2 regions of the Rhodococcus antarcticus genome follow, and region 2 is predicted to be linked to the other one. Evidence: predicted binding sites of a transcription regulator. Region 2 holds the regulator's gene; the other holds the start of a gene.

Region 1 (14,902 bases), 980 kb from region 2:
GACTCCGCCTGCGACCGGGTCTCCGAGCTGGCGTGGTGGGTGGCCCTCGTGCTGGGGGCCGGGGTGCCGTGGTGGGCCGCGGCCGTCCTCGCGGTGCTGACCCTCGTCCCGGAGGCCTGGCGCGCCCGCACGGGTCGGCTGGGTGCGCTGACGGTGTGGGAGCGGCCGACGCGCACGATCCTGGTGGTGGTGGGCCTGGCCTTCGCGGGGCTGGACCTGGGCCGGGTCACCGGGCTGGTGGGTGTGGGGCTCGCGGTGGTGGGCGGCGGGCAGCTGGCGCTCGCGGTGCGGCGTCAGGGGAGCTGACGGCCCTTCCAGGTCAGCGCGCCCCGGCGGTGCCCCCGGTGGGAGTGCACGGTGAGCGCGGCCAGGACCAGCACGGAGACGGGCTGGGCCACCGAGTCCGGCCACCCGGGCGTGCCCGCGGTGCGCGCGGCGGTGGCGCGCGAGTCGGCCCCGGCCGCCCAGCCGAGCAGGCCCCAGGCGCGGGTGCGGCCGGAGCCCGCGAGCGCCGCCACGGCCGGCAGGACCTGGGTGAGACCGAGCAGCGCCAGCACGGCCGCCGACCCGGCCGGGGAGCCGAAGGCCGTCCACAGCGACTTGCCGTAGCCGTCCCGCACCTCCCGCGCGCCGTCGTACATCCGGCAGCGCGCCAGGGTCGAGCCGTCCGCCGGGGCGGTGCGGTGCCCGGCGCGCCGCAGGGCGCGGGCCAGGGCCACGTCCTCCACCACCTCGGCCGCGACGGCCCCGTGGCCCCCGACACCGGCGTAGGCGGCGGCGTCGACCACGAGGAGCTGGCCGTTGGCGGCGGCCAGTGAGGGGCGCCGGGAGAACTCGGCCACGCGCAGCGGCAGCGTGGTCAGCCAGCTCCACTGCTGCAGCGGCTGCACCAGGCGCTCGGCCACCGACCCGGCGAGCTGGGTCGGCCACGGGCTGACCAGGGCCAGCCGGTGCCGCCGGAGCAGCTCGACGGACGCAGCCACGGCGTGCGGGGCCAGCCGGACGTCCGCGTCGACGAAGACGAGAACGTCCGGGGTGCGCCCCTCCCGGGCCAGCTCGGCGAGGCGGTGGCAGGCGGCCGGCTTGCCCAGCCACCCGGGCGCGGGCGGACCGTGGCTCGAGGTGACCTGGGCGCCGCCGGCCCGGGCGCGGGCGGCCGTGGCGTCGGTGGAGTCGTCGTCCAGGACGAGCACGCGCAGCCGGGGCACGCCGACCTGGCGGCGGAGGTCCCCGAGCAGCAGACCCACGGTGCGCTCCTCGTCGCGGGCCGGCACGCACACCGTCACCTGCTCGTCGCAGCGCGGCGGTGCGGCGAGCGGCCGGCGCAGCAGCCTGCGGTTGGTCCGCGCGTGCACCGCTCCGGCGACGGCGAGCAGCGCGCCGGCCCGCACCACCCGGGAGGTCAGCGGTGGACCCGGCCCGGCCGGGGGGAGCGGTCGCGGGCCATGACGGCGATCACGGCGACGAGCAGGGCCACCCCGAGGACGACGCCGCCGAGGATGAGCGCCCACTGGGTGAAGCTGCGGGTGGTGGGGTCGTCGTAGCGGACCGAGGCCTGCAGCTGGTTGCTCTGGCCCACCTTCAGGGTGCCGCCCGCGGCCGTGGTCCAGGTGATGCCCTTGGTGCCGTCGGGCCTGCCGTTGGTGGTCGTGACCGGGGACGGGAAGCTGATCTTGATGGTGACGTCGGCGCCCTCCGCGGTGACGTTGGTGAGGTCGACGGTGCCGTCGAGGGTCACGATGTCCCCGGAGCGCCGCAGGGTCAGGGAGTACGCGCCGGCGCCGTCGGCGCTGAGCCCGGACAGCAGCTGCAGCTGGGCGAAGCTGAGGGCGGTGAAGCGGACGACGCTGCCGTTGTAGCCGTCCTGGGAGTACCGGTCCACGGTGACGGACGAGCTGAGTCCGGGCGGCACGGTCAGGGTCGGTGCGGTGCCGCCCCGGGGCACCGCGACCACGAGCTGCCCGGTCACCTCGTCGCTGGAGGAGACACCCATGGTCAGCTGGGCCCGCAGGCACCCGGTGAGCAGCGGCAGGGCCAGCAGCAGGACCGCCACCAGCGCGAGCGGTCGCCGCGGGGATCGGGGTGGGCGCGGGGCAGGTCGCAGGGTCACCGGAGGCAGCACCGGGTCATCGTGCCAGCCGCCCGGTCCGTGGTCGGTGAGCGCGCGGCGCGACGCGCCCGTAACGCTCGCGCCCCGACCCCAGCACGGCCAGCAGCGGGACCCCCAGCACGCCCATGCCGACCAGGCCGTACACGGCGGAGGCGGGCAGCCCGAGGAACACCGCGTGCGCCAGGGCCGAACCCAGCCACGTCCAGCAGAACAGGGCCACGGGCAGTCCGTCGCGCCGGGTGGGGACCTCCGTCGTCGGCAGCAGGGTGAGCAGCGCGGCCATCACCAGCGCCACCCCCAGCCAGCCGAGGTAGTTGCCCACCGGGACCGCGGGAACACCCGGCAGCCCCGCGTCCTGCTGCACCCAGGTCCAGCGACCGTCGGCCACCATCTGCGGGTCCAGGAACAGGTCCCAGCCGGCCAGGCCCACCGCGGCCAGGACCAGGCGGCCCCCGCGGCCGGAGCTCACCCGCTGCGCCGCGCACCAGGCGGGGTAGGCGCCCGCCGTCCAGGCCACCCCGATGAGCAGCGGCACCCCGGCGACCGCCGGCCCGAGACGACCCTGCGCGTAGGTGTACTCCCCGAACGGGAACGCGGTGGCGGTGCCGAGCAGCTCCACGGCGAACCCGCCCCCTGCGGTCACCAGGACGAGCGCGCCCGCCCAGCGCACCCCGCGGACCACGACGGCGTGCACCACCGACGCCGCGGCGAGCAGGAGCACCACCGCAATGCTCACCGCGTCGCGGGTCGAGCCGGCCGTCAGCGGGTAGGTGATCTGCACCGCGACCGCGGCCACCCCGAGAGCGCCGGCCGTCCTCACCGCCTGGCCACCACGGCGCGCCCGCCCGCGACCGCACGCCGCAGCATGCCGCCCCGGGCGTCGGCCAGGGCGAGGGCGGCGGCGCTGCGCCCGCTGGCGCCGCTGACCCCGCCGCCGGGGTGGGTGGAGGCGCCCGTGAGGTAGAGCCCGGCCGCCCCGGGCACCCGGTAGCCGGAGAGCTCCGGGGTCGGGCGGAACAGCATCTGCGACTCCAGCGACATCTCGACGTGCATCACGTTGCCGCCGCGCAGGCCGAGCTCGCGCTCCAGGTCCAGCGGGGTCTGCACGAGCCGGTGCAGCACCGAGTCGGCGAAGCCCGGTGCGTGGGCGTCCATCTCGGCCACGATCCGGTCGCCCTCGGCCTCCCCGACGCCGTCCCAGCTCCGTCCCCCCGAGAGCGCGTAGGGGTGCCACTGGGCCCACAGCGACACCTGCTGCTGCCCGGCCGGCACCGAGCCGGGGTCCAGCGAGCTCAGGCTCATGGCCAGCACCACGGGGGTGGGGGGCAGCTCGCCGGCCATTGCCGCGCCGTGCGCACCGTGCAGCTGGCGGCGGTCGTGCACCAGCAGCTGCAGCCCGTGCTCCACCGCCACCCCGGCCGGGGCGCTGGGGTAGCGCGGCAGCCCGGAGGTGGCCAGGCGCACGACCATGCCGATGCCCGGGCCCACCCGCACCTCGCGGCGCCAGCGCGACACCCGCTCCGGCTCCGGGTGCCCGCCCGCGGCGAGCAGGTCCAGGGTGTCCAGCACGTGGCAGCCGGCGACGACGGTGCGGGCCCGGTGCTCGGTGCCACCGGCCGTGCGGACCGTCCAGCCGTCGGTGCCGCGGTGCAGCGACGTGACGGCGTCGCCGAGGACCACGCGTCCGCCCAGGGACGCGAGCTTGGAGACCAGCGCCCGGCTCAGCGCACCGCTGCCGCCGATCGCCCGGCCGGGTGGGACCGCGTGCATCGCGGCCGCGAACCCGACCATGGGGGCGGTGGCCGCCGCCGAGGTGGGCGGGCCCGACTGCGCCCCGAACCACGCCAGGGCGGCGCGCAGGCGCTCGTCGTCGAAGGTCGCGTCGAGCAGGCCGTCGCCGGAGGTGAGGAACTCCCGGGACAGCCCGGCGGGATCGCCCCCGGTGTCCATCCCCCAGAACGCGCGGGCCAGGTGCCGCGGGGTGGGCGGGGTGGCGAAGCTGCGCAGCACGCGGGCGCTGCGCGGCCCCCAGGTGCCGACGAAGCGCCGGTACGCGTCGGCCTCGGCCGCGCCGCAGGCCGCCTCGACGGAGGCGCAGGTGGCGTCGAGGTCGCGGTGGAAGACGATGCCGGGGGCGTCCGACCCGGGGGGCGCGGGCGCGAAGGCCCAGGGGTCGCAGTCGGCGTAGCGCAACCCGTGCTCGGCCAGTCCCAGCTCCTCCACGATGCCGAGGTGCCGGATCATCAGGTGCGCCGAGGAGCCGCGGTCCACCTGGTGGCCGGGGAAGCGCTCGACGGTGGACACCGCGCCACCGGCGACCGCGTCGCGCTCGAGGACGGTGACGCCCCAGCCCGCCCGGGCCAGGTAGCACCCGGCGACGAGCGCGTTGTGGCCCGCGCCCACCACCACCACGTCCTGCACGGGCCCAACGGTAGCGGCGGCGGGGCCACCCGGCCCGGCGACGGCCGGCCGGCTCAGCCCAGCGGGAGGGATCGGCCGAGCACCGCGAACGGGCGCGGGTCGCCGGTGAAGCGGAAGTGCCGCAGGACGTCGCCGAACCCCGTGCGCCGGTACAGCCGCCAGGCCCGGTTGCCCTCCGCGTCGACCTCCGGGGTGGACAGCAGCACGCGACCCTCCGGCCGTCCCTCCAGCAAGGACAGCAGCAGCCGGGACCCCAGGCCGTCGCCCTGGGCCGCCGGGTGCACGTGGAGCTCGGTGAGCTCGAAGGTGTCGGCCAGCACCTGCTCCGTCTCGCCGGCGGGCCGGCCCAGGGCCAGCAGCCCGGTGCGGACCTCCTCCGACCACCACTGCCCGCGAGCGCTGCGGTAGCCGTACCCGATGCCGACCAGGGTGCCGGCGTCGATCGCGGCCACGGCGGCCCAGCCCGGCCGCAGGGCGTGCTCGGCCCACATGGGCGCCCGGTGCGCCTCGGTGCCCGGGGGGTAGTCCATGGCGGCGACGTAGACGCCGAGCGCCTCGCCCATCCGCTCCCGCAGCGCCTCGGGCGACAGCTCGACGACGTCCACGCTCACCCGCCCATCACACCACCTCCACCCACCGTTCCCCGCGACGACGCGGGTGTTGACGGGACCGGGGTGCGCCCGGCTATGGTCCAGCCGTGGTTCGAACAGGTGTTCGAACCATGGCTCCGGCTCCCGGGGCCGCCGCGAGGGAAGCGCGGCGGCCCCGGGTCCGGCGCACCCGGCCAGTGGCCGTGCCGAGCGGCACCGCAGTACCGACGTGGAGGGAGGGCCGACGTGACGGCACCAGCGGTGGACCTGCTGCAGCAGGCGGGGGACGGTCTCGCGGCCGCGTGCACGGAGCCCGCAGCACCCCGTCGCTTCGCGGCGGCGCACCTGGCCGCGCTCCGGGGGGCGGCCGCGGTGCTGGCCGCCCGTGCGGTGCCGACGTCAGGGCGCGAGCCGGGGCCGTCCCCGGCACCCTCCACCGGTGGCCGGCCGACCAGCGCGTGGGAGCTGCTGCGGGCCGTGGCTCCCGAGCTGGGGGAGTGGGCCCAGTTCTTCGCGGCGTGCGCTCCGGGCCCGTCGGGGCGGCCCCCTGCGGTGTCCGTGCGGGACGCCGACGACATGGTCCGTCAGGTGGAGCAGTTCCTGGCCCTGGCCGAGAACGCCGTGCGCGGCCGGGGACCACGTCGCCCAGATCGGTGAGGGCACCGGGGAACGCCGGTGTCGGCCACTACTGTGGGAGTCCGTGAGCACCCCCGGAGCACCCACCCCTGGAGCACCCTCGGCGCGCGCCAGCCTGCCGCCGGTGCCCGGCACCGACGCGAGCCAGGCCGGGGCCGGCAGCCTCGCCGTGCGCCGCGCCGTCCACCAGCTCGTCTGCCGGGCGGCCCACGGCGGCGCCCAGGGCTGCCGCGTGCTCGACGTCGGAGGTGGCTCCGGCGTCTGGGCCGTGCCGCTGGCCACCACGGGCTGCAGCGTGACCGTCGTCGAGCCCAGCCCCGACGCCCTGGCCTCGCTGGCCCGGCGCGCACGGGAGGCCGGTGTGTCGCACCTCGTCACCGGGGTCCAGGGCGACGCGGACTCCCTGGCCGACGCGGTGGCCGACGCGAGCGCGGACGTGGTGCTCGCGCACGGCGTGCTCGAGGTGGTCGAGGACGTCCCCGCGACCCTCGCCGCCCTCGTGGCCGCGCTCGCACCGGCCGGCGCCCTCTCGGTCCTGGTGGCCGGGCGCGCGGCGGCGGTCCTGCACCGCGCGCTCGCGGGCCGCATCGCCGACGCCCAGCACGTGCTGACCGACCCGGACGGTCGGGTCGGCCCCCGTGACCCGCTGCTGCGCCGCTTCGACGTCGCGGGGATCGAGGCCGCGCTCGTGGCCGCGGGTCTCGTCGTCCAGCTCGTGCAGGGCGACGCCGTCGTGAGCGACCTCGTGCCCTGGCCCGTGCTCGAGACCGCCCCCGGTTCGGCTGCGGCCCTGGCCGAGCTGGAGCTGCACGCCTCCTGCACCTCCCCGCTGCGCGAGATGGCCAGCCGGTTGCACGCCGTGGCCACGGTCGCGCCCCGCCCGTGAGCGGCTGACCGGTGGGGCACTGACGCGTGGGACGCAGCGGAGAGCTCGCCGACGCGGGCCGCCAGGCGCGACGGGAGCAGGACGCCTCCTCGGCGGTCGGGCCCGACGACACGGGGTGCACGGTGCTGCACGTCGACATGGACGCCTTCTACGCCTCCGTCGAGGTGCGCGAGGCCCCGCACCTGGCCGGTCTGCCCGTCGTGGTCGCCGGGGCCGGGGGGCGGGGCGTGGTGCTCTCGGCCACCTACGAGGCGCGGGCCTTCGGGATCCGGTCGGCCATGCCCGCGGTCCGGGCCCGTCGGCTGTGCCCCCGGGCCGTGTTCGTCCCCCCGCAGTTCCCGCTGTACACCGCCGCCTCGCGGACGGTCATGGGCATCTTCCGCTCCGTCACCCCGCTCGTGGAGCCGCTGAGCCTGGACGAGGCGTTCCTGGACGTGGCCGGCTCGTTGCGCCGGCTGCGGACCACCCCGCTGGCCCTCGCGCAGGACGTGCGGTCGGCGGTGCTCGCCGCGGAGGGCATCACCGCCTCGGTGGGTCTGGCCCGCACGAAGTCGATGGCGAAGATCGCCTCGGGGATGGCCAAGCCCGACGGCGTCATGGTGGTGCCGCTGGTCGAGGAGCTCGCGATCTTGCACGCCCTGCCCGTCTCGGCGCTGTGGGGCGTGGGTGCCCGCACCGCGGAGCAGCTGGCCGCGGTGGGTCTGCGGACGGTGGGCGAGCTGGCCGGCACGGAGCTGCGGGTGCTCCAGCAGTGGGTCGGCACGGCGAGCGGCAGCCACCTGCACGCCCTGGCCAACGGTCGCGACGACCGGGCGGTGGTGGCCGGGACGACGGAGAAGTCGGTGGGGGCCGAGGAGACCTTCAGCGTCGACGTGCACGACTCGGCCGTGCTCCACCGCGAGCTGCTGCGCCTGTCCGAGCGGACCACCGCGGGGCTGCGTCGTCGCGGGCTGCGCGCCAGGACCGTGGCGGTGAAGGTGCGCTACGCCGACTTCACCACGATCACCCGCTCGCGGACCCTGGAGGCGCCCACCGACGTCGCCCAGGAGGTGTACGGCACCGCGCGCACCCTGCTCGACGCGCTGCGTCCGCTGCCGCAGGCCGTCCGCCTGGTCGGCGTGCGGACCGAGCAGCTCGTCCGGGCCGCCCAGGTGGTGGAGCAGCTGCGCCTGGACGAGCGCGAGCACGGCTGGCGCGACGCCGAGCGGGCCGCCGACGCCCTGCGCTCCAAGTTCGGGGACGGAGCGGTCCGTCCGGCCACCCTGCTGGGCGGACGCGACGGTGCCCGACGTGCCCCGGAGCCCCCCGCAGCCCCCCGCGGCCCCCGTCCGGGTGGTCGCTGAGCCTCGGGAGGACAGGAGAATCCCCGTGCGGGTGGTAGGAGTTGAACTCTGCTCGTACGATGTGGGAAGGCGCCCGGGTCGGGCGCCTGTCGCCCCCGGAGAAGGGGCGGCCGCCCAATGCCTCTGTGCCGGGGGAGGGAAAACGTGCCACTCTCCGAGCACGAGCAGCGCTTGCTGGACCAGATCGAGAGCGCGCTCTACGCAGATGATCCCAAGTTCGCGTCCAACGTCCGTGGTGCCCGGGTCAGGACCGCGACGAGGAAGCGCCGCCTGCAGGCGGTCTTCCTCTTCGTCCTCGGCCTCGTCGTGCTCATCGCCGGGGTGGCGCTGGGCCTGCCCACGATCGCCGTCGTCGCGGTCAGCGTCGTCGGCTTCCTGATGATGTTCGGCTCCGCCGTCGTGCTCGTCACGGGTCGTGGGGCGCCCGGCGTGGCACCCAGCGGTCCCGCCCCCGGGGCCTCCCGCGGCGGCGACAAGCAGCCCGGCGGGTTCTCCTCCCGCATGGAGGAGCGCTTCAAGCGTCGCTTCGACCAGCCCTGATCCCGCTCTCCCCGAACGGCCCCCGGTCTCCGACCAGGGGCCGTTCGTCGTTGCGGTCGGCGGTGGCTCCGTGCGACGGGCCGGCTCCGCGCGACCGTCAGAGGCCGCTGGCGCCGCGCGCCCCGCGCAACGACGGGGGCAGCAGCCGCCCGCGCAGGCCCACGGGGCTCGCGGTCCGCAGCGCAGAGTCCACCGCACGCCCCAGCTCCGCGGGCGACTGCTGCTGCACCAGCACCCCGCCGGAGGAGTACCAGCTCTGCTCCACGGTGTCGACGAGCGCGTGCAGCGCCGTCACCGCACCGGCGTCGAGCGCGAGCTCGTCGCCCAGCCGCAGCGCGGTCTGCCGCGGGGTCTCGCTCGGCCGCAGCACGACACCCCGGTCCGCGGCGGAGTCCAGTACCTCGTCCCAGGCGGCGGCCGGGCTGCCGTCGGCCCAGCGTCGTCGTCGGCGCAGCACCCGGACCGCGGCCGGTGCCGCCAGGACGGCCACGACCACGGCCACGACCACGGCGGTGACAGCGATGCGGCGGGGCCAGGGCGACGGCGCGGCCGTGGTGCCGGAACCCTTCTCGGCGGCACCGGCCTGCGGGTCCTGCGCGCCCGCGGTGGGGGCGGCCGCGGTCGGTGCGGCGCTCGGTGCCGCGGTCGGCGCAGCGCTGGGGGCCGTGGTGGCACCGGTGCCGGCGGCCGGGTTCTGCAGGGCCTGCGTCACGTAGCCGGGGACCACGCCGCGGCCGTCGCTGAGCGGGGTGGGGTCGAACTGGACCCACCCCGTCCGGCTGAAGTACACCTCGACCCAGGCGTGCGCGTCGCTCGTGGTGACCTCCCGGCTCACACCGTCGCCGGTCCCGGCCGTGAAGCCCACCGACACCCGGCTGGGGAACCCGAGGCTGCGCATCATGGCGGCCATGGAGGACGCGAACTGCTCGCAGAACCCGGTCCTGCCGTCGGTGAGGAAGCTGACCAGCGCGTCCTTGCCCGCCCCGGGTTCCGCGGTCTGCACGGTGTAGGTGAACCCGTTGGCCGGGTCGCGGAAGTAGCTGGTGAGCCGGACGGCGGCGTCCAGCGAGTCGGTGGCACCGCCGGTGACGGTCTCGGCGATCTGCTTCACCTGGGGATCGATGCCGGTGGTCGCGTAGAAGCGCGGCCCGGGGGAGTCCGCCGACCCGGGTCCGGGGGAGCCCGCGGCCCGGAGCTCGTCGGCGGTCCCGCCCGGCACGACGGCCTGCACCCGGTAGCTGGGCAGCGGCTGCGAGCGCCGGGTGTGCAGCGTGTCCAGGGTCTGGTCGTAGGAGTAGCTCTGCAGGGAGCCCCCCGTGCCCTGCACGGCCGTCGGCGTGCCGGGAGCAGGGAGCCACCGGTCGGTGTACTGCTGCGGCGTGATGGTGACCGACACGGCGGGGCCTCGGACCGCGCCCGGGTCGAGCGGGCCCTCGGCCTGCTGGTCGTCGGCGGTCCGGTCGACCACCCAGCCCTGGTCGGCGACGTAGGTGTCCAGCGCGACGGCACGCAGGTAGGTCGGTTCGTCCAGCCCCTGCACGGTGAACAGGGGCACGTCCTGGGGCTGGTCGAGCTGGCCGCGCAGCTGGGTGAAGGGGTTCAGGCCCACGCCGCCGCCCCCACCGCCGGCCAGCCGGCCACCGGTGCCGACGCCGAGGGCGCTCGAGCCCCCCAGCAGTCCGGCGACCACCGCGAGCGCCACCACGGCGAGCACCCCGGGCGCGCGGAGCCCGGCCGCCCCGGCCGCCGGCCCGGCCCGGGGCACGCGCCGGGCGCCGTCGGCCACCAGCAGCAGCACCAGGGCGAGCGCCCCCAGCACGAACGACCACCACGGCAGCAGCTGGTCGAGCAGCGACGCGGGCACCGCCACCATGGTGAGCAGCACGAGGCCGGCGCCGGCGGGTGCCTGGAGGTCCGCGACCAGGACGTCCACGGCCACCGCCGCCGCGCCGAGCAGGAGCACCAGCAGCAGCTGCAGCTCCGGGGTCACGGGCACCGGCACGCTCTCGTCCCGGATCTGCGTGCCCGCGCCGGAGAGCAGGTCACGGACCTGGCCCACGGCGGCCGGGCCGGGCAGCACCCCCGCCAGACCCGTGCTGGTGAACAGCACGGTCACGAGCACGGCCACCACCACGAGCTGGGCCACCACCACCACGGGCAACGGGCAGCGCACCGAGCGCAGCCCCACCCCGGTCAGCGCCACGAGCACGACGACGGCGAGGACCGACGGCGCCCAGCTGGCGTCGGTGAACAGCGGGCCGAGGGCGGCCGTGCTGAGCAGCAGTGCGCCGGAACCGGCCGCGGTGGCGCCCGCCCGGCTGCCGATCGGCTCGGCCCAGGTGCTCACCACGCGCCCCCGACCGGCTGCGCCACGGCGGATCGGGCACCGCACAGCTGGTCCCAGACGAGCGGCAGCGGCGTGCGGTCGGTGGCGAGCAGGACGCCCCACCCGGCGTCGCGCAGCAGGGTCGCACCGGGTCCGTCGGCGCCGAGCACCACTGCGCGCCCCGGCCCGGCGGTGGCCGTGGCGCCGACGAGGAGCTGGGCACCGGCGACGTCGAGGGTCCCCAGCACCGCCAGCAGCTCGTCGTGGCCGGCCACCTCGGCAGCGCCGGCCAGCGAGCTGCCCCCGGCGGGGGTGAGCAGCGCGAGCTGGTCCAGGGCGGACTCGCCGCTGCCGAGGTCGCGCCCGTCGGAGGTGACCAGGCGCACGGTGCGGTCGTGACGGGCCAGGTGGGCCGCCGCGCTCGCGGCCAGGCAGATGGCCCGTTCCAGCGTCGAGTGCGCTCCGAGCCCGTGGTGCGCGGCCCCACGCACGTCGAGCAGGACGACGGTCCCGGTGCGGCGGCTCTGCTCCTGGGGACGGACCATCAGCTCGTCGCGGCGCGCGGAGCTGCGCCAGTGCACCGAGCGGAGGTCGTCGCCGGTCCGGTACGGCCGCACCAGGGAGTCCTGGACGTCCTGACGGGTAGCGCCCGATCCGGACGGTGCGCCGCCGGTCTCCGCCGCGTCGAGCAGGCTGCCGGGCAGACCCGTCAGCTCGAGGAGCCGGGGCCGGACCAGCACGGTGGTGGTGCCGGGGAGCCGACGCACCAGCTCGACCAGCCCGAGCGGGTCGGCCACCCGGACCTCCGCCGGGCCCAGCGCGTGCCGGCCGCGCACCCTGGGCGCCAGCCCGTAGACCACGGACGCGGACGTGCCGGTCGCCAGGGCGCCCACCGCGTACCGGGGCTCCTCACCCAGCACGGTGGGCACGGTGTCGGTGAGCAGCAGCCCCGCCACCGGGAGCCGACCGCCGGCGTGCAGGGTGAGGTGGACCTCGGCCGGGGCGCCCACCGAGAGGGTGCGGGGGAGCACGTCGCGGGAGACCTGCAGCCGCAGACGGGCGAGGCCGAGCAGCAGCGCGGTGAGGACGGGCAGGGCCACCAGCAGCACGGCCACCCGGAGCAGGTCCCGCTCGTCGAGGACCAGGGCGCAGACCGCGGCCGCCACGCCCGCCGCCACCAGGCATCGGCCTCGGGTGGTGAGTCCGCGGAGGGGGCCGATCACGGGTGCCCGGTCAGGTCTGGGAGCACGGCTCAGCGCTGACCGTGGCGCGCCGAGGGCTCGGACCGGCTGCCCCGGGGGACCACCAGCTGGTCGAGCAGCTGGTGCACCACCTGGCCCGCCTCGCGGCGAGCGGCCCGGGCCTCGCCCGTCAGCAGCAGCCGGTGGGCCAGCACGGGGACCGCCACGGCGTGCACGTCGTCGGGCAGCACGTGGTCCCGCCCGGCCATGGCGGCCCGGGCCCGCGCCGCGCGCACGAGGTGCAGGGTGGCGCGGGGCGAGGCCCCCAGGCGCACCAGCGGCGAGCTGCGGGTGGCCGATACGAGCTCGACGACGTAGCGGCGAAGCTCCGGCGCCACGTGCACCGCGCGGGCCCCGGCGATCATCGACCGCACGTCGGCCGCCGTGCAGACCGGTCGGATGCGGTCGACCGGGTCGGACCCGGCGTGCCCCTCGATCATCGCCAGCTCGGCGTCCTGGTGGGGGTAGCCCAGGGAGATGCGGGTGGTGAAGCGGTCGCGCTGGGCCTCGGGCAGCGGGTAGGTGCCCTCCATCTCCACCGGGTTCTGGGTGGCGAGCACCATGAACGGCTCGGCCAGCGGGTAGGTGGTGGCGTCGACGGTGACCTGGTGCTCCTCCATGCACTCGAGCAGCGCGGACTGCGTCTTGGGTGAGGCCCGGTTGATCTCGTCGGCCACCACCATGTTCGCGAAGACGGGGCCCGGCCGGAAGTCGAACTCAGCGGTGCGCCGGTCGTAGACGGTGACGCCCGTGACGTCGCTGGGCAGCAGGTCCGGCGTGAACTGCACGCGCGAGACGCTGCAGTCCACGGCCCGGGCCAGCGCCTTGGCCAGGACGGTCTTGCCGACCCCGGGGACGTCCTCTACCAGCAGGTGCCCGCCGGCGAGCAACGTCATGACCGCGGTCCGGACCACCTCGCCCTTGCCCATCAGCACCTGCTCCACCGCGGCGACGACCCGGGCCGCTCCGTCCGCCACCGCGGCGGGCGCCCAGGCGACGTCCTCGTCCGGTCCGGGCTCGGACCGCAGGGCTCGTGGCGGACCCACCTGCTCGCTCGTGCGGGGTGAGCTCACGAATCCTCCTGGGTCGGTCGTCGAGAGCCTCGCCGAGCTCCGACCCCGGGGGGCCGGGCAGTGCGGCCCGTCCCGAGTGTTCCAGAGGTCGGGCGCGGCGTCCTGGGGACAACGTCCGCCCGAGGACCCCACTCCTCCCCACCACGACGGGTGACGTGCCGCCCAGCGGCCCTGCTACCGCGACGATCCAGGTCGGGACCGCACGAGGGCCGCCGGGGGTGTGGAGTCCTCTGGGAAATCTCCCCACCGTCGCCACCAGGCCAGATACGCGGATCTCCTGGTCTTGGGCGGGCTCGGCGCCTTGATCGTGGGGAGAAGTGGGGTAGCGTCCCTCTCGTGGAGTGCGGGCGCGCTCCACGCAGCACCACGGCCGGTCGGGGAGGTGAGGAACGGTGTTCCTCGGCACCTACACGCCCCGGTTGGACGACAAGGGCCGGCTCACCCTGCCGGCCAAGTTCCGCGAGGCCCTGGCAGGAGGCGTGACGGTGACCAAGAGCCAGGACCACAGCCTCGCGGTGTACCCGCGGGAGGTGTTCGCCGAGCGGGCGCGCACCGTCTCGCAGGCCTCGCGCTCCAGCGAGGAGGCGAGGGCGTTCATGCGCAACCTGGCCGCGAGCTCGGACGAGCAGCTCCCCGACGGCCAGGGCCGCATCACGCTCACCGCCGACCACCGCCGCTACGCCGAGCTCGCCAAGGAGTGCGTCGTCATCGGCGCCGTCGACTACGTCGAGATCTGGGACTCCCGCGCCTGGGCGTCCTACGTCGAGCGCAACGAGCAGGCCTTCTCCACCGCCACCGACCAGTCCCTCGGCATCCTCTGACCACCCGCACCACCCGGCGCCGGCCGGTGTCCCGAGGCCTCCGCCCGAGCGGTGCCCTGACGCTCTTCCCCAGCGCCAGGTCCACCGCACTCGGGCGGGGACCCCGGAACACCGCCCCCGCCGGTACCGGGCACCGGCACCGCACACGCGAACGACGAGCAGGAGGGGGTACCGGGGCGGTGAGCGAGCAGACCGGCCGTCACTCCCACGTCCCCGTGCTGCTCCGCCGCGTCGGCGAGCTCCTCGGACCCGCGATCAGCACCGACGGCGCCGTCCTGGTCGACGCCACCCTCGGTCTCGCCGGTCACGCCGCCCACCTGCTCGCTGCCCACCCGGGCCTGCGCCTGGTCGGCCTCGACCGCGATCCGGACGCCCTCGAGATCGCCGGCAACCGGCTCGCCGCGTTCGCCGACCGGGTCACCCTCGTGCACACCGTCTACGACGGGATCGCCGACGCGCTGGCCGGGATCGGGCTGGCGGCCACCGGCTCGGTGCAGGGCGTGCTGTTCGACCTGGGTGTCTCGTCCATGCAGCTCGACGCCGCCGAGCGGGGCTTCGCCTACGCGAAGGACGCCCCGCTGGACATGCGGATGGACCCCACCACCGGGATCACCGCCGCGCAGGTGCTCAACAGCTACTCCCACGGCGAGCTCGCCCGGGTGCTGAGCACCTACGGCGAGGAGCGCTTCGCCGGCCGGATCGCCTCGGAGGTGCTGCGACGGCGCGAGGTGGAGCCGTTCACCACCAGCGCACGCCTGGTCGAGGTGCTCTACGCCGCCATCCCGGCCGCCACCCGCCGCACGGGAGGCCACCCCGCCAAGCGGACCTTCCAGGCGCTGCGCATCGAGGTCAACGGCGAGCTCGACGCGCTGGCCGGGGCGGTCCCGGCCGCGCTCGACGCCCTCGCCCCGGACG
Region 2 (14,902 bases):
CTCAGGGCCTTGCCCGCGGGATCGCGGACGTCCAGGCCCGGCCAGCCGAACTTCTCCGTGACCGAGCCGAGCGCGCTCTTGATCGCGGGGATCTGGGCCAGGCTGAACACGACGATGATGACGAGGTAGGGAGCGTAGGCCCGCAGCACGTTCGCGCGGGTCTCCGGCAGGACGTCGGTGCGCGTGCTGGTGGTGACGCCCCCTGCAACGGGCAGGCCACCATCGGCGGCGTCCTCCGCGGCGGCTGCGGCCCTCGCGTGCTCGACGGTGTACGGCTCCGACGGGCTCCACACCCGCAGCACCGCGACCACGGCGCCGGCCGAGAACAGGGCTGCGACGATGTCGGTGAGCGGCACGGACAGGAAGTTCGACGCGAGGTACTGCGTGATGGCGAAGGTGAACCCACAGGCCAGCGTGGCCGGCAGGGTGGCGCGGACGCCGCGCTTGCCGTCGACCAGGAACACCAGCACCAGCGGCACGAACACCGCGAGCACCGGGGTCTGCCGACCGGTCATGGCGCCGAGGTCGGCCACGGACAACCCGCTCGTGGTGGACAGCGCCGTGATCGGCGCGGCGAGCGCACCGAAGGCCACGGGAGCGGTGTTCGCGACCAGGGCCACGACGGCCGACTTCATGGGGCTCAGACCCAGCGCGATGAGCATCACCGAGGTGATGGCGACCGGGGTGCCGAAGCCGGCGAGGGCTTCCAGCAGGGCACCGAAGCAGAAGGCGATGATCACGGCCTGGATGCGCTGGTCGGAGCTGACCCGGGCGAAGCTGCGCTGCAGGACGTCGAAGTGACCGGTCTCGACGGTCATGTTGTAGACCCAGATCGCGTTGATGACGATCCACAGGATGGGGAAGAACCCGAAGACGGCGCCGAGGGTTCCGGACAGCAGGGCCTGACCCACGGGCATCGAGTAGACCGCGACGGCGACCACCAGCGACACCACTAGCGCCACCAGCGACGCCTTCCACGCCGTCATCCGCAGGACGCCGAGCAGGATGAACAGCACGAGCAGGGGTAGCGCGGCGACCAGGGCGGTCAGCCCCAGCGAACCGAAGTGCTCGAGAACTTGGGTGTACACGGGTGCTCCTCGTCGTTGAGTGTCGTGCGGCCGGCGTCCTCGTCGCTCAGGCCAGCGGCACGCCCCGGATGGACGCGTCGAGGACCTCGACGGTGTGCGCGAGCCGGATCCGCCCGCCCGCCCGCTCGGTGGCGGTGGCGATCTGCATGAGGCAACCGGGGTTGGCGGTGATGAGCAGCTCGGCCCCGGTGGCGAGGACGTTGGCCGCCTTGCGGTCCCCGAGCTCGTCGGCCGGTCCGGGGTTGAGGATGTTGTAGACGCCCGCGGAGCCGCAGCACAGGCTGGCGTCGGCGATCTCGCGGACCTCGAGGCCGGGGATGGCCGCGAGCAGCTCGCGCGGCTGGCTGCGGATGCCCTGGGCGTGCGCGAGGTGACAGGCGTCGTGGTACGCGGCGACGGCGTCCACCGGGTGCCTCGGTGCCACCGTCCCGAGCTCGACCAGGATCTCGGAGACGTCGCGGACCTTGGCGGTGAAGGCCTGCGCGCGCTCGGCGTAGGTCGGGTCGTCGCGCAGGAGGTGGGCGTAGTCCTTCATCTGCGATCCGCAGCCGGCCGCGTTGACCACGACGTGGTCGACCCCGGCCGCGTCGAAGGTGTCGATCAGCGCCCGGGCGAAGGCCAGCCCCTCCTCCTCGCGGCCCATGTGCTCGCTCAGCGCCCCGCAGCAGCCCTGGGCCCTCGGGGTGATGACGTCGCAGCCCTCGGCTGACAGGACCCGCGCGGTGGCGGCGTTGACCCCCGGGAAGAAGGCGCTCTGCACGCAGCCGGTGAGCATCCCGACCACGGCGCGCCGCTCACCCGTGGCCGCGGTGCGCACGGGGATGTCCTCCCGCTTGGACAGGGTCGGCGCGAGGGACTCCATCACCCGCAGCTGCGGGGCGATCCGCTCGAGCAGCCCGGATCGGCGCAGCAGCCGCGAGAGCGGGGTGGCCTGGTACAGGCGCAGCGGGCCGCGCAGCAGGTTCAGCCGCTTCGGGTAGGGGAACAGGCGGAAGATCGCCTCGCGCAGCAGCCGCTCGCTGCGGGGGCGTTCGTGGTGGCGCTCCACCTGGGCGCGGGTGGCCCCGATGAGCTTGTCGTACTGCACGCCCGAGGGGCACGAGGTGACGCACGCCATGCAGCCGAGGCAGGCGTCGAAGTGCCCGACCATGGTGTCGGTCATCGGGGCCCCCTCGAGCCCGGTCTTCATGAGGTGGATGCGCCCGCGCGGGGAGTCCATCTCCTCGCCCCACAGCGCGTAGGTGGGACAGCTGGGCAGGCAGAAGCCGCAGTGCACGCAGTCGTCGACGAGCTCTTCCGACGGCGGGTGGTGGTGGTCGAAGGCAGACCCGGTGTTCTCGGGAGGCTGGTGGCCCACCGCAGGTAGGCCCAGGTTCACGTCGGTCATCAGATGTCTCCCAGCAGGCGCCCGGGCGCCAGGGTGTGTGTCGGGTCGAACTCGTCCTTCACCCGACGCATGAGGGTGAGCAGGGCGGGGTCGCCGGGACCCCGCACGTCGAGGTCGTGTCCGGCGGGGGCGCGCAGCACGGTGGCCGTGCCGTGGTGGCGGGCGGCGACCGCGCGGGCGGCGGCGAGCACGTCCGACGCGCGGTCGAGGTCGCACCCGACCCGGAGCACGCCGACGGCGGAGCCGGTCACGGTGGTGCCGGTGAGCGCGGACAGCACGTCGGTGAGCGCTGCCGGGGAGTGCGTCACGGCCAGCAGCACCGGCTCGTCGGGCCAGGTGCCCCAGCCCGCAGGCTCGGCATCGGTGGCCGTGCCCCCGGTGAGGGTGGCCACGAGGCCGGCCCGCGTCTCGATGCCGGCGGCCACGCCGTCGACCTGGACGGCGACCTGGTACCCGTCGCCGCTGCTGCGGACCTCGATGGCCGTGGGTGCCGTCTGCGAGCTGCGGACGGCGGCGAACGCACGGCCGGCGCCCTCGGCGTCCAGCCCGTCGGCCACGACCCAGCGGGTGGACTCGGGCAACGGGTGCAGCCGGAACCACGCGTCGGTTATGACGCCCAGCGTGCCGCGGGAGCCCGTGTACAGCTTGCCCAGGTCGTAGCCGGCCACGTTCTTCACGACCTTGCCGCCGGAGTGCGTGACGGCGCCGTCCGAGCGCACCGACGTGGTGCCGATCACGAGGTCGCGCACGGTGCCGTACAGGTAGCGCCCGGGCCCGGAGAGGTCGCCGGCGAGCAGCCCACCCACGGTCACGCCGTCCACGGGTGCGCTCAGCGCGAGGTGCTGACCGGCGCCGGCGACCGCGGCCTGCAGGTCGCTGAGCAGGGTGCCCGCCTGCACGTGCACCACGAGGTCGCCAGCCGAGTGCTCGAGCACGCCGTCGAGGCCCCGCAGGCTGAGCACCTCGTCGGTGTCCGGTCCCGGCAGCCAGTCCACCGTGGACCGGTTGCCGACCGGGAGCACCGTGCGCCCGGCCGACGAGGCCGCGCGCAGCACGTCGCACACCTCGTCCACGGTGGTGGCCGCGTGCTGCACCGGCACGGACTCAGAAGGCATCGGCGAGACCTGCCTGCACGAGCGGGTGGGCCTCGGTCCGCCGACCCGGCACCTCGCCGCACAGACGCGGCGTCGGGAACACCTTGCCGGGGTTGGACAGCCCCTTCGGGTCGAAGGCGCACCGCACGCGCTGCATGGTGTCGAGGTCGTCCTCGGTGAACATCTTGGGCATGTGCTTCGCCTTGTCCGAGCCCACGCCGTGCTCGCCGGTGATGGAGCCGCCGTGGCTCAGGCAGAGGTCGAGGATCCCGCCGGAGACCTCCTCCGCCCGCTGGGCCTCGCCCTCGACACCGTCGTCGAAGAGCACCAGCGGGTGCAGGTTGCCGTCCCCGGCGTGGAACACGTTGGCCACCCGCACGCCGGCCGCGTCGGCCAGCTCGCCCATGGCGCTGAGCACCTCGGCCAGCTTGGTCCGGGGGATGACGCCGTCCTGGACGATGTAGTCGGGGCTGATCCGGCCCACGGCGGCGAACGCGGACTTGCGGCCCTTCCAGATCAGCGCGCGCTGGGCGTCGTCGGCGGCCACCCGGATCTCGAAGGATCCGTTGTCGCGGCAGTGCTGCTGCACGGCGGCGAAGGTGTGCTCCACCTCGGCGACCGGCCCGTCCAGCTCGACCACCAGCACCGCGCCCGCCCCATCGGGGTAGCCGCAGTGCGTGGCCGCCTCGGCCGCCTCGATGGCCAGGGCGTCCATCAGCTCTATGGCCGCGGGCACCACGCCGGAGCCGATGATGGCGCTCACCGCCGCACCCGCGGCGTCCGTGCTCCGGAAGCCGGCGAGCAGCGTCTGCACCGTCTCGGGCTTGCGCAGCAGGCGGACGACGACCTTGGTGGTGATGCCGAGGGTGCCCTCGCTGCCCACGAACGCGCCCAGCAGGTCGTAGCCGGGGGTGTCCCGGGTGCGACCACCGAAGGTCACGAGCTCGCCGTCCGGGGTCACCACCTCCACCCCCAGCACGTGGTTGGTGGTGAAGCCGTACTTCAAACAGTGCGCGCCCCCGGAGTTCTCGGCCACGTTGCCGCCCACCGAGCACACCTGCTGGCTCGACGGGTCCGGCGCGAAGTACCAGCCCTGCACCGCCGCCGCCTTGGTGACGTCCAGGTTGATCACCCCGGGCTCGACGACGGCGAGCTCGTTGGCCACGTCCACCTCGAGGATCCGTCGCATCTGGCTCGTCACCACCAGGACGCCGTCGGCGTGCGGCAGCGCCCCGCCGGAGAGCCCGGTGCCCGACCCCCGCGCCACGAACGGCACGCCGAGCTCGTGGCACACCCGCACCACGTGCTGCACCTGCGCCGCCGTCTGCGGCAGCACCACCACGGCGGGGGTGACCCGGTAGTGGGCCAACCCGTCGCACTGGTACGTGCTCAGCCGGGTGGGGTCGGTGATGATGGATCCCGGGGCGAGCTGCTCCGCGAAGCGGTGGGCGAGCTGCGCAGCCGGGACGGGGGGAGCCAGAACGGCGCTGTCCATGACGGTCTCCTGGTGGGTCAGTGCATCCGGGCGTGGGCGGGCACGGAGGGGGTCTCCGGGAGCTCCCGGCCCGGCGCAACCACGACCGCGACCGCGACCGCGGCCGGCAGCTGCAGTGCCATCAGAACTCCTCCCGTCTCGTGCATGTTTCGCATCGTGGAACTGGCGGACCTCTGAGTGAAAACGTAGTGCTCCCGGCGTGACCTGCACAACAGGTCCGGGCAGTGTGCGCCGCCGGACCGACAGGACGGGAACGAACGGTCGCCCGCCTAGCATGGGATCCGTGGACGACGTGGGGTTCGTGAAGGGGCACGGCACGGAGAACGACTTCGTGCTGCTCACCGACCCCGACGGCGAGCTCGACCTGACCCCGGCCCGGGTGCGGGCGCTGTGCGACCGCCACCGCGGGCTCGGCGCCGACGGCGTGCTCCGGGTCGTCCGGGCCGGCGCGCTCGGCGAGGCGGTCGCCGAGGGCATCGCGCCGCAGGACTGGTTCATGGACTACCGCAACGGCGACGGCTCGGTCGCGGAGATGTGCGGCAACGGGGTCCGGGTCTTCGCCCACCACCTGCACGCCGCCGGCCTCGAGGTCCGCACCGGGTTCGTCATCGGCAGCCGGGCGGGCGCACGACCGGTGATCGTGCACGCTGCCGGTGCGGTGGGCGACGTCATCGTCGAGATGGGGCCGGCCCGCGAGGGCGGCACCAGCACGGCGACCGTGGGCGGGCGGCACGTCGAGGGTGTGGTGGTCGACGTCGGCAACCCGCACCTGGCCTGCGTGGTGGACGACGTCGCGGGCCTCGACCTCACGAGCCGGCCGGAGTTCGACCACGACGTCTTCCCGCACGGGGTCAACGTCGAGCTGCTGACCCCCCTGGTGGACGGGGCGGTGGACATGCGGGTGCACGAGCGCGGGGTGGGGGAGACCCGCTCCTGCGGGACCGGGACCGTGGCCGCGGCGCTGGCGGCCCTGCACCACGACGGACGCAGCACCGGTGAGGTGCGGGTCCACGTGCCCGGCGGCGAGGTCCTCGTCCGCATCGGGGGTGGACGGAGCTCGCTGCGCGGTCCGTCGGTGCTCGTGGCCCGCGGCGTCCTGGACGCCGCGTGGTGGGCCGCCCAGGTCTGACGCGTCCACCCCCCGCGTCCGCCCATGGAGTAATGACGTGCGCACCTGGAGCGGTGCGTGGGACCATGGAACGCACATGACGAACTCTGCGACGCGGTCCGACCACCACGAGCCCGACCGCCACCCCGACACCGACCTGCCCGAGAGCGCACGGGCGGAGGTCTACCTCGACGACCTGCTGCTCGACGGCCTGCCCGCCGGTCCCGCCCCGCGAGGCACGGCCGACGACCCGTCCACCGGGGACATGCAGCTCGAGGAGCGGACGTCGCTGCGCCGTGTCTCCGGGCTGTCCACCGAGCTCGCCGACGTCACCGAGGTGGAGTACCGCCAGCTCCGTCTGGAGCGGGTGGTGCTCGTCGGCGTGTGGACCAGCGGCACCAGCGCCGAGGCCGACGCCAGCATGGCCGAGCTGGCCGCGCTCGCGGAGACCGCCGGGTCCGAGGTGCTCGAGGGCCTCGTGCAGCGCCGCAGCACCCCGGACGCCTCCACCTACATCGGATCAGGCAAGGCCAAGGAGCTGCGCGACGTCGTGGCGGCAACCGGTGCGGACACCGTGATCTGCGACGGCGAGCTCACCCCGGCCCAGCTCACGGCGCTGGAGAAGGTCGTCAAGGTCAAGGTCGTCGACCGCACGGCGCTGATCCTGGACATCTTCGCCCAGCACGCCACGTCCCGTGAGGGCAAGGCGCAGGTCGAGCTGGCCCAGATGCAGTACATGCTCCCGCGGCTTCGCGGCTGGGGTGAGTCGCTGTCCCGGCAGGCCGGTGGAGGCACCGGTGGTGGCTCGACCGGCGGCGTGGGCACCCGTGGTCCCGGGGAGACGAAGATCGAGACCGACCGTCGACGGATCCGGTCCCGCACCTCCAAGCTCCGCAAGGAGATCGCAGGGATGCGGCAGGCCCGGGAGACCAAGCGCGACAGCCGCCGCCGCAACGAGGTCCCCTCCGTGGCCATCGCGGGGTACACCAACGCCGGCAAGTCCAGCCTGCTGAACGCCCTGACCGGGGCCGGCGTGCTCGTGCAGGACGCGCTGTTCGCCACCCTGGACCCCACCACCCGTCGCGCCGAGCTGCCCGACGGTCGCGAGTACGTCCTCACCGACACGGTGGGGTTCGTGCGCCACCTGCCCACCCAGCTCGTCGAGGCCTTCCGCTCCACCCTGGAGGAGGTGGCGCAGGCGGACCTGCTCGTGCACGTGGTGGACGGGGCCGATCCGTTCCCCGAGGCGCAGGTGGCTGCCGTCCGCCAGGTCCTGGTCGAGATCGCCGACGAGCGCAGCACCACCCTGCCGCCCGAGCTGCTCGTGGTGAACAAGATCGACACGGCCGACCCGGTGATGCTGACCCACCTGCGCAACCTCATGCCTGACGCGGTGTTCGTCTCCGCGCACACCGGGGAGGGTGTCGCCGCGCTGCAGGCCCGGCTCGTGGACCTGCTGCCGCACCCGGAGATCGACGCCGAGGTGCTGCTGCCCTACCAGCGGGGTGACCTGGTGGCCCGGGTGCACTCCGAGGGTGAGGTGCTCAGCGAGGAGCACACCCCCGAGGGAACCCGTCTGCACGCCCGGGTGCGGGGTGACCTGGGCGCGGTGCTGGCGCCGTTCGCGGTGGCGGCCACGCCCGCCTGACGCCTGCCCGCCGGGCCACCTGGAAGACTGCCGGACATGCTGCTGCCCGCCCTGCTGCTCGCGCCTGCGCTGCTGCTGACCGTCTCGACGGTGGGCCCTCCCACCCCCGGCACGCTGTGCACGCCGTCCGACGCACGGCTGGCGGAGCTCTCGGCGCTGGGTGTCCGTGCGGGGACGGTGCTCGCGACCGGGGACGGCGACGTCACCGAGGTGCTGGCGCTCGACCCGGCGAGCTGCGCGGTGACGGGGACCCTCGACGTGGGGCTCGACCTGCGTGACGTCGAGGACCTGGCGGTGGCCGCCGACGGGACGGTGTGGCTGGCCGACACCGGGGACAACCGCAGGACCCGCGACACGGTCGCCCTCGTCTCGGTGGGTGAGGCAGGGGTGCCGTCGGGCCTGCACCGGCTCAGCTACCCCGACGGCCCGCACGACGCCGAGGCCCTGCTCCTGCAGCGCGACGGACGGCCGGTGGTGGTGACCAAGGCCGTCTCCGGCACTGCAGGGGTGTACGCGCCGGACGTCCCGGTCGACCGGCTGGCCGAGCCGGGCCCGACCCCGATGGCCCGGGTGGGACAGGTGCGCATCGCCGCGACCGACACCCCCGGCGGGCCGGTGGGTTCGCTCGGGTCGGTGCTCGTCACCGGAGGAGCGGTGAGCACCGACGGGACGGTGGCGGCGCTGCGGACCTACACCGACGCCTACCTGTGGTCGGTGCCCGACGGAGACGTGGTGGATGCGCTGGCCAGCGACCCGGTGCGCGTGCCGCTGGCCGGCGAGCCGCAGGGCGAGGCGGTCGCGTTCACCGCGGACGGTGCGCTGCTGAGCGGATCGGAAGGCCCGGCTGGAGTGCTGCCGGCGATCCGGACCGTCGTGGGCGCGACGGGGCTCGCGGTGGTCGCGCCCGCCCAGACCCCCGGGGCCACCACGCCCCCGGCGAGCGACCAGCCCGCCCCGGCGAGCGACGGGAGCGGGCTGGAGCGGTGGCAGGCCGCGGTGATCGCCGTGGTGGTCGCCGGTGCCGTGGTGTGGCTGGTGGGCCGGCTGCGCAGGGCGGGCCGTCGCCGGTAGCTGCTCAGAGCTTGCGCATCACCGTGACGACCTTGCCGAGGATCGTCGCCTCGTTGCCCGGGATGGGGGTGAACGCGGGGTTGTGCGGCATCAGCCAGACGTGGCCGTCGCGGCGCTTGAACGTCTTGACCGTGGCCTCGCCGTCGATCATGGCCGCCACCACGTCCCCGTTCTCGGCCACGTTCTGCTGGCGCACCACCACCCAGTCACCGTCACAGATGGCCGCGTCGACCATGGACTCGCCGACGACCCGCAGCAGGAACAACGAGCCCTCGCCCACCAGCTCCCGGGGCAGCGGGAAGACGTCCTCCACGGCCTGCTCGGCCAGGATCGGCCCACCGGCCGCGATGCGCCCCAGCACGGGCACGAAGGTGGGCGTGGGCATCGAGTCGTGGCGGGCGGCCTCGTCCGGCTGGGCGTCCCCGCTCTCGACCTGCGCCGCGAGCGCGGCCGCGGCCAGGTCCTCCGGGGTGCGCACGTCCACGGCGCGGGGACGGTTGGGATCGCGCCGCAGGAGCCCCTTGCGCTCGAGGGCCTTGAGCTGGTGGGACACCGAGGAGGTGGACGTGAGGCCCACCGCGTCGCCGATCTCCCGGACGCTCGGCGGGTAGCCGCGCAGCTCGACCGACTCGCGGATGACCTCGAGCACCCGCCGCTGCCGGGAGGTGAGCCCACCGGCGACGGAGGTGACCTCGGCGGCGGCCGGAGCACCGGCCGCTCCGCCGACGTCCGCCGGGCCTGGCTGCTGGCTGTCCTTGCTGCTCATGGTGTGACGCCTCCTGCTCTGCGGTCCTGCGCCGACGCGGTTCCGACGGTGCCGAACGTAGCGGGGGAGGGGTTCCCGTTCAAACACCTGTTCGATCGACACGCCGACAGATCTCGTTTTTGTCGGACCGTCCTGGTAGACATCGCCCAGACGTTCGATCGAACGGGTGTTCGAGATGTGCGCCCGCACTGGATCGGGTGACCGACCGACGGAGGATGACATGACTGTTCTCGCTGACACCACACCGCTGGGCACCGGCGGCTGGACGCAGGGCTCGAGCGAGGCGCCACCGGTGCGGCGGCGGGCCGTCCCGCGGCAGCAGGCGCTGCGGCGCCCCGGCGGGCGGCCGCTGTCCTACTCCGGCGCTCCGGCCCCCGTCCGTGTGTCCCGTGCGCCGCACGCGCCCACGCGCGTGCAAGTGCGCCGGCGCCGCCTGGCGGCGTGGGTGGCGATCTCGGTGCTCGGCGTGGCGGCGGTGGCCGGGCTCGTCGCGCTGCGCTCGGCGGGGGCCGACGCCGTTCCGGTGGCCACCTCGGTGGTCCAGGTGCGGGCGGGGGAGAGCCTGTCCGAGCTCGCCGGCCGGGTCGCTCCGGGTGCGCCGACGTACGCGGTCGTGGAGCGCATCGTGTCGCTGAACGGGTTGTCGGGTGCCGTGGTCCGGCCGGGTGAGTCGCTGGTCGTGCCCGTCCGCTGATCACGACGTCGGCTGGTCACGTCCGCGGTCCCGCCCCGGCGTGCCCGGCGACCGCTGCCTCGACACGCTCGGGTACCTGCGGGAACGCGGTTTCCCTGCGTGTCACTTGCGCGGAGTCTTGGGTGCGCCTACCGTCCGGACCACAACATCTAGTGCTTACACCGTTGTAGTTCATCCACAGGTTGGGTCCGGTTGTCCACCGGAACTCACAGGCGCACGGGGAGTTGTTCACCGCACGGTCCACAGGGCCGGTGGACAACCTCGACTCGAGAGGGGGTCCGGACGTGCACTGCCCGTTCTGCCGGCACCCCGACTCCCGGGTCGTGGACTCCCGCGAGGCCGACGAGGGCCAGGCCATCCGCCGCCGCCGGTCGTGCCCCGAGTGCAGCCGCAGGTTCACCACGGTGGAGACCGCCGTGCTGGCCGTCGTCAAGCGCAGCGGGGTGACCGAGCCGTTCAGCCGCGACAAGGTCGTCCGCGGCGTCCGACGCGCGTGCCAGGGAAGGCCCGTCGACGACCACGCGCTCTACCTGTTGGCGCAGCAGGTCGAGGAGCAGGTGCGAGCCGGTGGTTCCGCCGAGATCCCCAGCCACGACGTCGGCCTGGCCATCCTCGGGCCGCTGCAGGACCTCGACGAGGTCGCCTACCTGAGGTTCGCCTCCGTCTACCGCTCCTTCACCTCCGCCGAGGACTTCGAGAAGGAGATCAGCCAGCTCCGTCACCACCAGTCCGGCTGAAACCGGACCCGCACGTCGCTCGACCCGCACGTCGCTCGAACCGCACGTCGCTCGAACCGCACCGCCGTCCCCGCAGCACACCAGGAAGAGGAACCACTCGATGACCGAGACCGTCGGAGCCGACACGGCCAGCAGCTCCTCCACCCGAGGGCACGGCGAGACCGCCGAGTCCGGCCGCAAGCTCGGCCTGCGCGTCGAGCGGATCTACACCACCGAGGGCGTGCACCCCTACGACGAGGTGACCTGGGCGCGACGTGACGTGGTCATGACCAACTGGCGCGACGGCACGGTGAACTTCGAGCAGCGCGGGGTGGAGTTCCCCGAGTCGTGGTCTCTCAACGCCGTCAACATCGTCACCAGCAAGTACTTCCGTGGGGCGGCCGGGTCCGACACGCGCGAGCAGAGCCTGCGCCAGCTGCTGGACCGGGTGGTCACCTCCTACACCGCGGCGGGCCTGGACAACGGCTACTTCGCCAGCGAGACGGACGCGGAGATCTTCTCCCACGAGCTCACCTGGATGCTGCTCCACCAGGTGTTCAGCTTCAACTCTCCCGTCTGGTTCAACGTCGGGACGCCGTCCCCGCAGCAGGTCAGCGCCTGCTTCATCCTCGCGGTCGACGACACGATGGACTCGATCCTCAACTGGTACAAGGAGGAGGGGCTGATCTTCAAGGGCGGCTCGGGCGCGGGGCTCAACCTCTCGCGCATCCGGTCCTCCAAGGAGCTGCTCTCCTCCGGTGGCACCGCGTCCGGCCCGGTCAGCTTCATGCGTGGAGCGGACGCCTCGGCCGGCACCATCAAGTCCGGTGGCGCCACCCGCCGCGCGGCGAAGATGGTCGTGCTCGACGTGGACCACCCGGACATCCAGGAGTTCGTGGAGACCAAGGCGCGTGAGGAGAACAAGATCCGGGTCCTCCGCGACGCCGGGTACGACATGGACCTCGGTGGCAGCGACATCACCAGCGTCCAGTACCAGAACGCCAACAACTCGGTCCGCGTCAACGACGAGTTCATGCGCGCGGTGGAGACCGGCGGTGACTTCGGCCTGCGTGCCCGTGGCACCGGTGAGGTCATCGAGACCGTCGACGCCAAGAAGCTTTTCCGCCAGATCTCGCAGGCCGCGTGGGAGTGCGCCGACCCCGGCATCCAGTACGACGGCACGATCAACGACTGGCACACCTGCCCGGAGTCCGGGCGCATCAGCGCGTCGAACCCCTGCAGCGAGTACATGCACCTGGACAACTCCAGCTGCAACCTCGCCTCGCTGAACCTGATGAAGTTCCTGGACGACGACGGCAGCTTCGACGCCCAGACGTTCAGCAAGGCCGTCGAGGTCATCATCACGGCGATGGACATCTCCATCTGCTTCGCCGACTTCCCGACCGAGCCCATCGGTGAGACCACCCGTCGGTTCCGCCAGCTCGGCATCGGCTTCGCCAACCTCGGTGCGCTGCTCATGGCCACCGGACACGCCTACGACTCGGAGGGCGGTCGGTCGCTGGCGGCGGCCATCACCTCGCTGATGACGGGCACCGCCTACAAGCGGTCGGCCGAGCTCGCCGGGGTGGTCGGCGCCTACGACGGCTACGCCCAGAACGCCTCGGCGCACCAGCGCGTCATGCGCAAGCACGCAGCGGCCAACGACCTGCTCCGCACGGTCGGGCGCTCCGATGCCGCCGTGCACGAGGTGGCCACGTCCGCCTGGCAGGACGGGCTCAAGATCGGTGAGCGCAACGGCTGGCGCAACGCCCAGGCCAGCGTGCTCGCGCCCACCGGCACCATCGGCTTCATGATGGACTGCGACACCACCGGCATCGAGCCGGACTTCTCGCTGGTCAAGTTCAAGAAGCTGGTCGGCGGCGGATCCATGCAGATCGTGAACCAGACGGTGCCGCGAGCGCTGGCGTCGCTGGGCTACCAGCCCGAGCAGGTCGAGGCGATCGTCGAGCACATCGCCGAGAAGGGCCACGTCCTTGACGCACCGGGCCTGCGCCCGGAGCACTACGAGGTGTTCGACTGCGCCATGGGCGAGCGGGCCATCGCCCCCATGGGGCACGTGCGCATGATGGCCGCGGCGCAGCCGTTCCTCTCCGGCGCCATCTCCAAGACGGTGAACATGCCGGAGACGGCCACCGTCGAGGAGGTCGAGGGCATCTACTTCGACAGCTGGAAGATGGGGATCAAGGCGCTGGCCATCTACCGCGACAACTGCAAGGTCGGCCAGCCCCTCTCGGCCGGCAGCACGGGCTCGGCCTCCTCGGACAAGACCGCCACGGCCGCGGTCGTGCACGCCGGACCCACGCGCAAGCGTCTGCCTAAGAAGCGGACCGCGCAGACGGTCTCCTTCGCCGTCGGTGGCGCCGAGGGCTACCTGACCACCGGCTCCTACCCCGATGGCGGGCTGGGCGAGATCTTCGTGAACATGAGCAAGCAGGGCTCGACCCTCTCGGGCGTGATGGACGCGTTCTCGCTGGCCATCTCCATCGCGCTGCAGTACGGCGTGCCGCTGGAGACCTACGTCGGCAAGTTCGTGAACAACCGGTTCGAGCCCTCGGGCATGACCGACGACCCGGACGTCCGCATCGCGACCTCGGTGGTGGACTACCTGTTCCGCCGGATCGCCCTGGACCACCTGCCGGAGGAGAAGCGGGCCCAGCTCGGCATCTACTCCGCCGCCGAACGCTCCGCCCAGGTCGCGGCGACGGACTACGGCACCGGTGCGCCGGCCGAGATCGACGTGGAGGGCCTGCGCTCGAGCGTCGGCACCGCACCGACGGTCAACGCCAAGGAGGTCGCGGTGGCCAGCCCGGCACCGTCCTCGGTGGGCTCCACGTCCGAGCTGCTCGAGGCGGTCACCGGCTTCGCCACCGACGCGCCGCTGTGCTTCACCTGCGGCACCAAGATGCGCCCCGCCGGCAGCTGCTACGTGTGCGAGGGGTGCGGCTCGACCAGCGGCTGCAGCTGAGTCCGGCGCGTTCGCCCCGTCCCCGAACCGGGGGCGGGGCGTTGCGCCGTGTGCGGATGACGCGGTCCGCCGTGGCCACCGCAGCGTGGTGCGCGGGTCCAGCGGTGCCGTGAGCGTGCAGGCCCGGTCGTGCGCCATCCGTGGCGTGCGGGTTGCGTCCGGTGGACGTTGCTCGACGCGCTGACGTCCCTTGTCGGCCGGAGCGACGCCGCCGTCCGCCGTTGATCAACGCTCGTCCTGCCCGGGGCCGATCGGCAGCAGACCGCCGCGGAGCTCCCGACGCGCCGAGGCCGGCGGCCTCACGCCCGCAGTCGGTGCCTCGCGACCTCCTCCAGCGCGTCCACCAGCCGCGCCGGCGCCGGCATCCCGGCCATCTCCCGCTGCACCTCCTGCGCGGCGCACCGCAGCCCGGGGTCGCGGACCAGGTGGGAGAGCACGTCGGTGGTGATCTCCCGCACCGGGACCGCCAGGGCGGCACCCCGCGCGGCCAGCAGCTCCGCCGTGGACCGGCGGTCCCCCGCGCCCGGCACCACCAGCTGGGGCAGCCCCGCCGCGAGCGCACCGAGCGCGCTGCCCGCCCCACCGTGGTGCACGAGCGCGGTCGCGTGCGGCAGCACCTGGTTCAGCGGCACCCATCCTGTGCGCCGGACGGAACCGGCCAGACCGCGGTGCGCGGCGTGGCCGCGGGGTCGGACCAGCACCACCTCTGCGTCCAGGGCGACGGCCGCAGCGGCCACCGCACGGGCGGGGTCGGCACCCGATGCACCCGGCGCGGTGCTGCGGCTGACCACGATGCGCGGGCGGTAGCACGGGCGCCGCAGCCACTCGGGGGCCTCGCCGCCGGCTTCC

What was found. Region 2 encodes LexA, which represses DNA repair genes until DNA is damaged. Its sites were predicted from a motif close to CGAACANNTGTTCG; they were not measured.
Region 1: the regulator LexA is predicted to act here: its motif matches at 5,235-5,248, upstream of RHODO2019_RS09890 (SAV_6107 family HEPN domain-containing protein).

The regions. Positions count from the first base shown of each region.
Region 1 is NZ_CP110615.1:2,061,325-2,076,226, reverse strand. It holds gene RHODO2019_RS09920 (CDP-alcohol phosphatidyltransferase family protein) at 1-306, shown strand, start outside; gene RHODO2019_RS09915 (glycosyltransferase family 2 protein) at 294-1,394, opposite strand; gene RHODO2019_RS09910 (DUF3153 domain-containing protein) at 1,403-2,122, opposite strand; gene RHODO2019_RS09905 (carotenoid biosynthesis protein) at 2,127-2,930, opposite strand; gene RHODO2019_RS09900 (phytoene desaturase family protein) at 2,927-4,531, opposite strand; gene RHODO2019_RS09895 (GNAT family N-acetyltransferase) at 4,585-5,094, opposite strand; gene RHODO2019_RS09890 (SAV_6107 family HEPN domain-containing protein) at 5,368-5,778, shown strand; gene RHODO2019_RS09885 (class I SAM-dependent methyltransferase) at 5,822-6,643, shown strand; gene dinB (DNA polymerase IV) at 6,670-7,986, shown strand; gene RHODO2019_RS09875 (SCO2097 family morphological protein) at 8,131-8,526, shown strand; gene RHODO2019_RS09870 (transglutaminase TgpA family protein) at 8,624-10,873, opposite strand; gene RHODO2019_RS09865 (DUF58 domain-containing protein) at 10,870-12,075, opposite strand; gene RHODO2019_RS09860 (AAA family ATPase) at 12,105-13,166, opposite strand; gene mraZ (division/cell wall cluster transcriptional repressor MraZ) at 13,559-13,987, shown strand; gene rsmH (16S rRNA (cytosine(1402)-N(4))-methyltransferase RsmH) at 14,167-14,902, shown strand, end outside.
Region 2 is NZ_CP110615.1:1,078,334-1,093,235, forward strand. It holds gene RHODO2019_RS05310 (L-lactate permease) at 1-1,088, opposite strand, end outside; gene glcF (glycolate oxidase subunit GlcF) at 1,135-2,475, opposite strand; gene RHODO2019_RS05320 (FAD-binding oxidoreductase) at 2,475-3,590, opposite strand; gene RHODO2019_RS05325 (FAD-linked oxidase C-terminal domain-containing protein) at 3,580-5,064, opposite strand; gene dapF (diaminopimelate epimerase) at 5,339-6,193, shown strand; gene hflX (GTPase HflX) at 6,270-7,820, shown strand; gene RHODO2019_RS05340 (hypothetical protein) at 7,857-8,891, shown strand; gene lexA (transcriptional repressor LexA) at 8,896-9,657, opposite strand; gene RHODO2019_RS05350 (LysM peptidoglycan-binding domain-containing protein) at 9,878-10,351, shown strand; gene nrdR (transcriptional regulator NrdR) at 10,636-11,088, shown strand; gene RHODO2019_RS05360 (vitamin B12-dependent ribonucleotide reductase) at 11,189-14,053, shown strand; gene RHODO2019_RS05365 (glycosyltransferase) at 14,353-14,902, opposite strand, start outside.